3 linked regions of the Hydrogenovibrio crunogenus genome follow. The protein of the gene in region 2 interacts with the protein of the main gene of each other region in a pairwise test. Links are inferred from orthologs where the notes say so. Each region holds a gene or a part of one and is shown on either strand. Other genes may lie near its edges.

Region 1 (3,208 bases), 1.8 Mb from region 2 along the record:
AACATCCTGTTCCGTTAAATACTTTTGATAAATAGGGATAATCAATTCGTTAATTTGCTCGGCATTGATTTCTTTAAAAAAATCGTCCCAAAAACGATCAGGCGCTTCCGGCACCAGTTTTTTGAGCATGGGAATGATTTGGGTGGCCATTTGTTGTGCCATGTTTTCCGCCCCGGTGGTTTGCATCAGGGTTTGGATACTTTCTTTCGTGGCGGGTTGAGCGTTTTCGGATTGTGCATAAAAAGGCGTTAAACTTAAAACTACGCCAACGAGCAAATGAATGAGTTTAGAATGAATCATGGAGTCTTCCTTATTGAATCTAGACAAAAGTTTAGCGGAAGCCGGGACCGTATGACAACTTTTCTCAAGACGATCTGATTGGGCGTCTTTTTCAATCAGGATTGTTGGACTCATCATCTGATAGGGTTACAATAATGTGCTTGCACATTGTTTGCAAAGTCGCTTTGTATCATGAAGCCCATTAAAGCTTAATTTTTCTAAGGACTCTTCCCTTCTTATGTTCGTTAAAGTAGCCGTGCCAGGTCCTTTCTTATCCCCTTTGGATTATCGTATTCAAGCTGAAACAGCCGACTACAAGACCGAGACATTGGCGTTGGACTTAGAACCTGAAGAGTCGACAGAGCCGACCTCTTCTTTTTTACCTGTGATTGGGGGGCGGGTCAAAGTTCCTTTTCGTAATAAATCTTTGGTTGGCATCGTGATGGCAATGAGCGAGGACGCTGCGGTTGATTCTAAAAAACTCAAAGCACTTGAAGCCGTGATTGATGAAACGCCAATTTTTTCTGCACAGGAAATGGCATTATTGAATTGGGCCAGTCATTATTATCATGAGCCGATTGGCAATGTGATACAAACAGCGCTGCCGAAACGATTAAGAGAAGGAAAAACGGTCGAGGTTGCAGGGGTGCCGGCGTGGCAATTGACGGAAACCGGGCGAGAAGCAGAGAAGCAGATATCGTCACGGGCGACACAACAAAAAGCGCTATGGCAACTGCTACAAACGCAAGGCACAGCGTTGACAGCGGACATATTAAACCGTTCTTTGAACCAATGGCGCCTGCCTATGAAACGATTTCAGGAACAGGGTTGGGTCACTGAAGTCGAAAAAAGCTGTTTGCATGCCATGCCGATGCGTGAAAAAACAGCCAGGCCTGGCCACATTTTAAATGCCGAGCAACAGGTTGCGGTGGAGACGGTTTTGGCAACGTCTGGTTTTGATGCATTTTTGCTCGAAGGGGTGACGGGCAGTGGCAAGACCGAGGTGTACCTTGGCATGATTGAATCGGTCATCGCACAAGGGAAACAGGTGTTGGTGTTGGTACCCGAAATCGGGTTAACCCCGCAAACGGTTAAGCGGTTTGAAGCTTATTTGCAGGCGCCCGTTGCGGTCATGCACTCCGGTCTTAATGATAAAGAGCGTCACTGCGCCTGGTCATTGGTGAAAACCCACCAGGTAAATGTTTTGTTGGGAACGCGTTCAGCGATTTTTACGCCCTTTGCTGAATTAGGGTTATGCATTATGGATGAAGAGCATGACTTGTCTTTTAAACAGCAAGACGGCTTTCGTTATTCAGCTCGGGATTGCCTAGTTCGTCGGGCGCAATTAGAAAATGTGCCTGTGGTATTAGGATCCGCCACGCCTTCTTTGGAAACTCTTCATAATGCCTTAAGCGGACGTTATCGACATCTGCACTTAAAACAGCGAGCCGGTCAGGCTGAAATGCCGGAAGTTCAGTTGTTGGATGTTCGAGGGCAAGTTGAAGAGGAAGGTGTTTCCGAACCTTTAAGAGAACTAATGGAAAAGCATTTGAAGGCGGGCGGACAAGTGCTGTTGTTTTTGAATCGTCGTGGGTTTGCACCGGTGCTGATGTGCCATGATTGCGGTTGGCAAGCAGCTTGTCCAAGCTGTGATGCGAATATGACCTTTCATCAACAAGTCAATGAACTGCGTTGTCACCATTGTGGCTATCAGACAAAAGCCCCGTTGGATTGCCCAAGTTGTGGGTCGGCTTCGTTTACCAAGATCGGGCAGGGCACAGAGCGGTTAGAAGCCTTAGTCCAGCAATGGTTTCCTGATTTTAAAACATTACGAGTGGATCGAGATACCACGCGTAATAAGGGGCAAATGATGGCCCTGACAGAACAGGCCAGTCAAGGGCATGCGGATATTCTCATCGGTACCCAAATGTTGGCAAAAGGACATCATTTTCCAAAGGTCACTTTGGTCGGGTTACTTGATATCGATCAAGGTTTGTTCAGTTGTGACTTTCGAGCGGTCGAACGTATGGCACAATTAGTGGTTCAAGTCTCCGGTCGAGCCGGGCGAGGAGAAAAGCCCGGACAAGTTGTGATTCAAACACATCATCCTGAGCATCCGTTACTGAAAGTGTTGGTGGAGCAAGGATATGAAGCATTCGCGAAAGAAGCTTTGAAGGGGCGTGAACAGGCGGATTTGCCGCCTTATCAATATCAGGTGCTATTGCGAGCCGAGGCGGTAGATCCAAATGCGGGTTGGACTTTCTTAAATGATGTTAAAAGTGCGTTGAACTTTGCTAAAATGTCGTTGTTGCGTTCGTATTTATCAGTAAATGATTCTGAAAGTACTAAAGTGGAAGCATTACAGGGGTTGGAGGTGTTTGGGCCGGTGAGTGCTCCGATGCTCCGACGTCAAGGACGATACCGTTATCAGTTGTTGTTACAAGGTGCACATCGTGGTTTTTTACATCAATGGCTGGCTCAGGTTGAAACGCAGTTGTATACGTCCAACCAAGCCAAGAAAGTTCGTTGGTCGCTAGATGTTGATCCACAGGAAATGAGTTAAACCCCCGCTAAAAAGTGGACTAGGAGAATGCATGTCATTGTTGATTAAACTGTTCAAAGCATTAAATGCGAATCAATATCCCGGCCAAATTGCGTTGTCGTTTGTGCTGGGGATGATTCTGGGGCTGACCCCTTTGTTGTTCCCGCATAACCTGCTCACATTGGCTTTGGTTTTTCTTTTGAGAGTCAATCTGTCTGCCGTGATTGTGTCCACTCTTTTCTTTAGTGGGTTGGCGTACTTGTTGGATCCGGTATTCAACCAAGTGGGTCTGTGGGTTTTGCACATAGAAAGTTTGCAGCCTATGTTCACAGAGATGTATAACAATGCCTTTTGGCGTATTTTGCACTTTAATAACTCCATCGTAAT
Region 2 (3,011 bases):
ATTTGGTGACAGAACAATTTCGTTTAAGAGCCATGTCCATTGTGGGGATGACGATTGGTTTATCGTTTACCCTTTCTTTAGTGGCCGGTCCTATGTTGGGTGAATTATTTGGTGTGAGAGGGATCTTCTGGGCAATTGCAGGCCTGGGCGTTTTAGGGATCGCTTTAGTGTTGTTTGCGGTGCCGAAAATTGAAAACCAAACCTTCCAGCGTGAAGCGGAAGCCGATCCGAGTCAATTTAAAGATGTAATTAAGAACCCTCAGTTGCTTCGTTTAGATATTGGGGTGTTTGTGTTGCACGCCATACTGACGGCGATGTTTATCGCGATTCCATTTATGATTCGAGATAACGCAGGGCTGGATTCGCTTCACCATTGGGAATTGTATTTACCGGTCATGTTGTTGTCATTTGTTTTAATGGTGCCGTTTATTATTCAAGCTGAGTCGAGAGGGCGCATGAAGCCGATTTTTGTCGGGGCGATTTTAACCATTGCGCTCATGCAGCTTGGTTTTTTATTTGAAGCCAATGGTTTCTGGACAATGTTTGTTTTGTTGTTGATCTTCTTTACCGCTTTTAATTTGTTGGAAGCCTCGTTACCTTCTCTGGTTGTAAAACTTTCACCGGCAGACAAAAAAGGCACAGCAAGTGGGGTGTATTCCAGCAGTCAATTTTTAGGGGCCGCTTCCGGCGGGTTTATCGGGGGCTGGTTTTATGAAATGTATAGTCTGGAAGGGTTGTTTTTCTTTACGGCAACCATTGGGTTTGTCTGGTTTTTAATTGCGATGAGCATGTCTAAACCACTGCCTTTGAGTATTGCTTCGGTTCACTATACGACGGACTTGGATGGAACCGAAAAACAGCAGTTGACCGAAAAAATGTTGTCTTATGACGGTATCTATGAAGTGGTCTTTTTGTTGGATGAACACAGAGTGTTTTTTAAGATCGACCGCAAGGTCATTGACGAAGTCGGATTGATTGATTACCTCGAAAGAGGTCTGGCATAAGTTAAGATTTGAAGTGATCCGATATTTATCGAATTATCATCATGAGATATAAAATTTGAATTATCTTTTTTGGCGTAAAAAAGGTATTATTTCAAGATTAAAAAATAAAGAAGTTGGGGAGTAAAAGATGGCGCGTGGTGTCAATAAAGTGATTTTGGTTGGAACGCTAGGAAGAGATCCTGAGCTGAAGTATGCGGCAAATGGTAATGCCATTGCGAATTTGAATGTTGCGACTTCCGAGCAGTGGAATGATAAAGCGTCTGGTCAAAAGCAAGAAAAAACAGAGTGGCATCGTGTCGTTATTTTTGGCAAGTTGGCTGAAATTGCTGGGCAATATCTGAGCAAAGGCTCTCAGGTGTACCTTGAAGGAAAGCTACAAACGCGCAAATGGCAAGACCAAAATACCGGTCAAGATCGCTATTCCACAGAAGTGGTGATTGATTTTAACGGTCAGATGCAAATGCTAGGCGGTGGCAATCGTCAAGGAACGGATGCGCCGTTTGACAATAATGCAGCAGGGTTTGGTCAGCAAGCACCGCAAGCGCCACAACAAAATAATATGGGGATGAATCAACAGCAACCTCAGCCTGGTTTTGGTCAAGCTGCCCCACAACAGCAGGCAGCACCACAACAAGGGTTTGGTGGACAACCAAATAATCCAGCACCCGCACAACAAGTGCCTGCTTATACGGCAAATGATTTTGATGATGATGATGTACCGTTCTGAGTATCACAATAAAGTTAAATGTTGATATAGAAAAGAAAGAGCCCCTTATGTAGGGGTTTTTTGTTTTTAGATATAAAAAAATTATGAGTTTTGGGGCATGGGTGGTTATTGTTTCCAATATTTATAGCCTTTCATTTGCAATCTAATCATCTCTGGTGCGCCAGCAGGAACGTATTCAACCTCTAACGGGAATTGTTCTTCACTTAATCCCCAGGACTTCATACTAATCTTGCATGCCTTAAAAGTTACCCCACGATTCGACAACTTTGTTAACAGTTGTGAAGTTTTAGGATTGTCTGCTAATAATGCGTGGATGCCATTTTCGTAAGCCACGACAGTAATAGCTAATTTATCTTCGCCAATTTCGTTTATAACTTCATTTATTTGAAGGAGGGCTCGTCGATGTCCAAAGTTTTCACTATTTCTGGTTAATTCAACAACAAATGGAATAGGGTTTGTTGCACGAGAGTCTGCACTTGAAATTGTTGGTATAAAAAAACTTATTAATCCTGAAGCTAAAATTAAGTACTTAAGCATTGTATTTTCCTTTTTATAACGTAGTTAAATAATAAAGTTGTTAGATTTTGCAAACTATCAGATATTATGAGTGCTCTTTTATTTCATTTTTAGAGTTAATATTTTTGGTAAAAGCATTTTAATAGGGCATTTAAAATTAGTTTGAACTGCTTTTTTTATTAATTTATTTCGGGGTTATCTCTTCTATGATTGGGCAGCCATCTTTTGATCCTGAGCAAAGGTTGATTAATAGTGTTAATTCTTTTTGAAGAGTGTTGAGTGTTTTTAATTGAGCTTCAACTTCAATGAGTTTAGTTTTTGTAAGCTCTCTTACATTATTTTTTGCATGGCCTGGATTTTCACGCATTTGTAATAAACTTGAAATTTCATCGAGTGAAAAATTCATAGTTTTTGCACGTTGGATAAACCTGATGCAGGATAAATTTTGTTCGCTGTAAAGCCTTACGCCTGAAGAAGTGCGATTGATATTGTTCAACAAACCGATTTTTTCATAATATCGAAGCGTATCAATAGATAGAGCTGTTATTTCAGAAACTTCACCAATCTTATAAAATTGAGTGTTTTTTTGTCTTGCTATCATTGCAATTTCCATATTAGACACTAGTGTGTACTTTTATAGCTTCAAGTAGCTTGTGATATGTTGGTAATGCTGTGAATGTAAGCTCCCCATTTATTGCTATGGAAGGAGTGGATAATACTCCAAGCTCAATCGCATACTCCATTTCTTCTATAATATTGACTTC
Region 3 (3,013 bases), 410 kb from region 2 along the record:
GTACAGTGTGATGACGGTGAATGGTCCGGCACATGCACAAGAGTTTACTGTGTCGTGTTATGTGGCAAAATTAAATAGAAAATTTGAAGCCACAGCGACAAATCGTAGAAAAGCTGAACAAGTCGCTGCTCAAGAAGCCTTAGATATTTTGGAGAACAATCATCATGACTGAAGAAATAAACACTCCAGAAAATACGGCTATGAGCTCGCCTTATCATGCAGGTTTTGTGGCGGTTATTGGGCGTCCAAATGTCGGTAAGTCGACCATCATGAATGGATTGTTGGGGCAAAAATTAAGTATTACGTCACCCAAGCCGCAAACCACACGCCATCGAATTCATGGCATTCATACGACAGAGCACTTTCAAATTGTATTTGTGGATACACCGGGCATGCATTTGGGAGCTTCAAAGTCAATTAATCGTTATATGAACAGAGCGGCTAACAGTGCTTTTGGGGACGTTGATGCTGTTTTATTTGTTGTAGAGGCAGGACGATGGTCAAAAGAAGATCAAGCCGTCGCGGATAAGTGTCAAAACTTAGATGTTCCTGTGATTGTGCTGGTCAATAAAATTGATAAGTTCAAGCAGAAAGAAGAATTGTTTCCTTTTCTACAAAAAGTGGGAGAAAAAGTGCCTTTTGAAGCATTGATTCCGGTTTCAGCCTATACCAAATCTGGATTTGATGCCATTGAAACAGAAATTCTAAAGCATATACCTGAGCAGCCTGCTATTTTTCCTGAAGACTATATCACTGATCGATCGACACGTTTTTTGGCATCAGAAATTGTACGTGAGAAATTGATGCGTACCTTGGGTGATGAAGTGCCTTATGGAGCGACAGTTGAGATCGAACAGTTTAAATTTGACGAAGAAGAAAATCGTTGGCATATCAATGCCTTGATTTTGGTGGAAAGACCTGGTCAAAAACAAATTGTGATTGGGAAGAAAGGTGAGCAAATCAAACAAATGGGGATTCAGGCCAGAAAAGACTTGATGCACTTATTGGATAGCCGAGTGCATCTTGAGTTGTGGGTCAAGGTGAAGGAAAATTGGTCAGATGATGAACGCGCTTTGGCAAGCTTAGGATATACCGAAGATCACCGTTAATCATCTCGAAGCCAGTACTGAGTAGGAGAGCGACTTGGCGACAGATATCGAACAACAGGCTTTTGTGTTACATCGTCGTCCTTATCGTGAAACGAGTCTACTGGTCACTTTTTTTACCCCTGACTATGGTAAACAGAATGCGGTGATTAAAGGGGTACGTTCAAGCAGTAAAACAGCTCGGGCCAAACAAGCTTGGTTACAACCTTTTCAAGGTTTGAATATCAGTTGGCGAGAAAAAACCAATCATTCATCGGATTTGGTTTCCCTAAGACAGTTAGAACCAAATCATGTTCGCTTTCCATTGGGGGGCGAGGGCAGTATTTGTGGTCTGTACCTAAATGAACTGTTGTATCGGTTATTGTACCCTTCCTTGGAGGTAACCGGACTGTTTGAAGAGTATCAGCAGGCACTTTATGATTTGGCGCTTGCTGAAGATCGTTACCAGCAAGCTTGGGTTTTAAGGCAGTTTGAGTTTGCTTTGTTGTCAGAGTTAGGATATGCGTTTCAGACGGAAGTCGATTATTATCAGCAACCAATTCAGGCCGACAAAAAATACCTTTTTCATTTAGAGTTAGGTCTCTTCCCGGAGCCTTTTTCTCAAATCTCGTTGGATCAAAATCAGGGCGTTGTTATTTCGGGCCAATGTCTGTTGTTGTTCGCACAAAAAACGTATTGTGAATCATGTTTGACTGAATGGAAGCGGTTGTTTCGATATGTTCTCACACCATACTTAGGGCAAAAGCCTATTCAGACCCGATCATTGTTTCAATCATAATGTAATAAACCTATTGGGTTTATGCATCAGTACGAAGGAAAAACTATGAATCCTATTTTTTTAGGTTTAAATATTGATCATGTTGCTACATTACGCCAGGCCAGAGGCACGCGTTATCCAGATCCGATTAAGGCGGCTCTAGATGCAGAAATGGCAGGAGCGGACAGTATTACCTTGCACTTACGTGAAGATCGTAGACATATTCAGGATGCGGACGTTTATCGCTTGTCTGAACTGCGCCAGACGAAAGTCAATTTGGAAATGGCAGCGACGCAAGAAATGCTGGAAATTGCTTTAAAGTGTCAACCGGAAGATGTCTGCCTGGTTCCTGAAAAGCGAGAAGAGTTGACTACTGAAGGCGGCTTGGATGTGGTTTCCCAGAAAGCCTGGTTGACGGATTACTGCGCGCAGTTAGCAGACAATAAAACACGTGTTTCCTTGTTTATTGATGCGGATGATGATCAAATTTATGCGGCGAAAGAGGTCGGTGCGCCTGTGATTGAGATTCACACAGGGACCTATGCCGAACTCACGGATCCTGTCGCAATCAACATGGAACTGGATCGGATTCGTAAAGCCACTGATTTAGCTGTTTCCTTAGGGCTGACAGTTAACGCCGGGCATGGTCTGCATTACCATAATGTTCAAGCTATTGCGGCGATTAAAGAGATCGAAGAGCTTAATATTGGGCACGCGATTATCGCGCAAGCTATTTTTTCCGGGTTGCCTGGAGCAGTTTCAGAGATGAAGCGCTTGATGATCGAGGCTCGTCAACAGGCGTATCTGGGATAGGAATATGATTGTCGGTATCGGAACAGACCTTGTCGAAATCGCTAGAATAGCTGCTTTGATGGCGAAAAGAAATGAGGTGTTTGCAAAGCGCATTCTGGTACAAAGCGAACTGGAGTGCTTTGAACAGCATGCACAACCTGAAAAATTTTTAGCCAAGCGATGGGCGGCAAAAGAAGCCATTTCTAAGGCACTGGGGACAGGGTTTACGCAAGGGGTGTCCTTTACCGATATGATGATCACTCATACAGACCAAGGTCAGCCACTTGTTGAGTTGACGGGAAAAACAGCAGATATCGCCCAGCAATTGGGAATCAATTCTTGGTCCATCAGTATCAGC

The links.
Region 1: the proteins of ssb (region 2) and GHNINEIG_RS10470 interact in binary tests that used the Escherichia coli proteins (3 or more experiments, as listed by UniProt). The link is inferred for Hydrogenovibrio crunogenus from one-to-one orthologs.
Region 3: the proteins of ssb (region 2) and recO interact in binary tests that used the Escherichia coli proteins (3 or more experiments, as listed by UniProt). The link is inferred for Hydrogenovibrio crunogenus from one-to-one orthologs.

What each region holds. Positions count from the first base shown.
Region 1 is NZ_CP032096.1:2,199,266-2,202,473, reverse strand. The notes cover bases 131-3,179. They hold GHNINEIG_RS10470 (primosomal protein N'), read left to right. Parts: upstream 131-517; coding sequence 518-2,842; downstream 2,843-3,179. Other genes in these bases: GHNINEIG_RS10465 (DUF2062 domain-containing protein), read left to right, coding at 2,874-3,179; GHNINEIG_RS10475 (DUF2059 domain-containing protein), read right to left, coding at 131-300. In the rest of the region: more of GHNINEIG_RS10475, read right to left, coding at 1-130; more of GHNINEIG_RS10465, read left to right, coding at 3,180-3,208.
Region 2 is NZ_CP032096.1:366,717-369,727, forward strand. The notes cover bases 80-2,931. They hold ssb (single-stranded DNA-binding protein), read left to right. Parts: upstream 80-1,131; coding sequence 1,132-1,731; downstream 1,732-2,931. Other genes in these bases: GHNINEIG_RS01675 (MFS transporter), read left to right, coding at 80-1,004; GHNINEIG_RS01685 (DsrE family protein), read right to left, coding at 1,837-2,268; GHNINEIG_RS01690 (heavy metal-responsive transcriptional regulator), read right to left, coding at 2,432-2,848. Also shown: more of GHNINEIG_RS01675, read left to right, coding at 1-79. UniProt on the Escherichia coli protein: Plays an important role in DNA replication, recombination and repair. Binds to ssDNA and to an array of partner proteins to recruit them to their sites of action during DNA metabolism. Acts as a sliding platform that migrates on DNA via reptation.
Region 3 is NZ_CP032096.1:777,144-780,156, forward strand. What follows is about bases 160-3,013. They hold recO (DNA repair protein RecO), read left to right. Parts: upstream 160-1,143; coding sequence 1,144-1,884; downstream 1,885-3,013. Other genes in these bases: rnc (ribonuclease III), read left to right, coding at 160-172; era (GTPase Era), read left to right, coding at 165-1,109; pdxJ (pyridoxine 5'-phosphate synthase), read left to right, coding at 1,930-2,676; acpS (holo-ACP synthase), read left to right, coding at 2,681-3,013. Outside these bases: more of rnc, read left to right, coding at 1-159. UniProt on the Escherichia coli protein: Involved in DNA repair and RecF pathway recombination.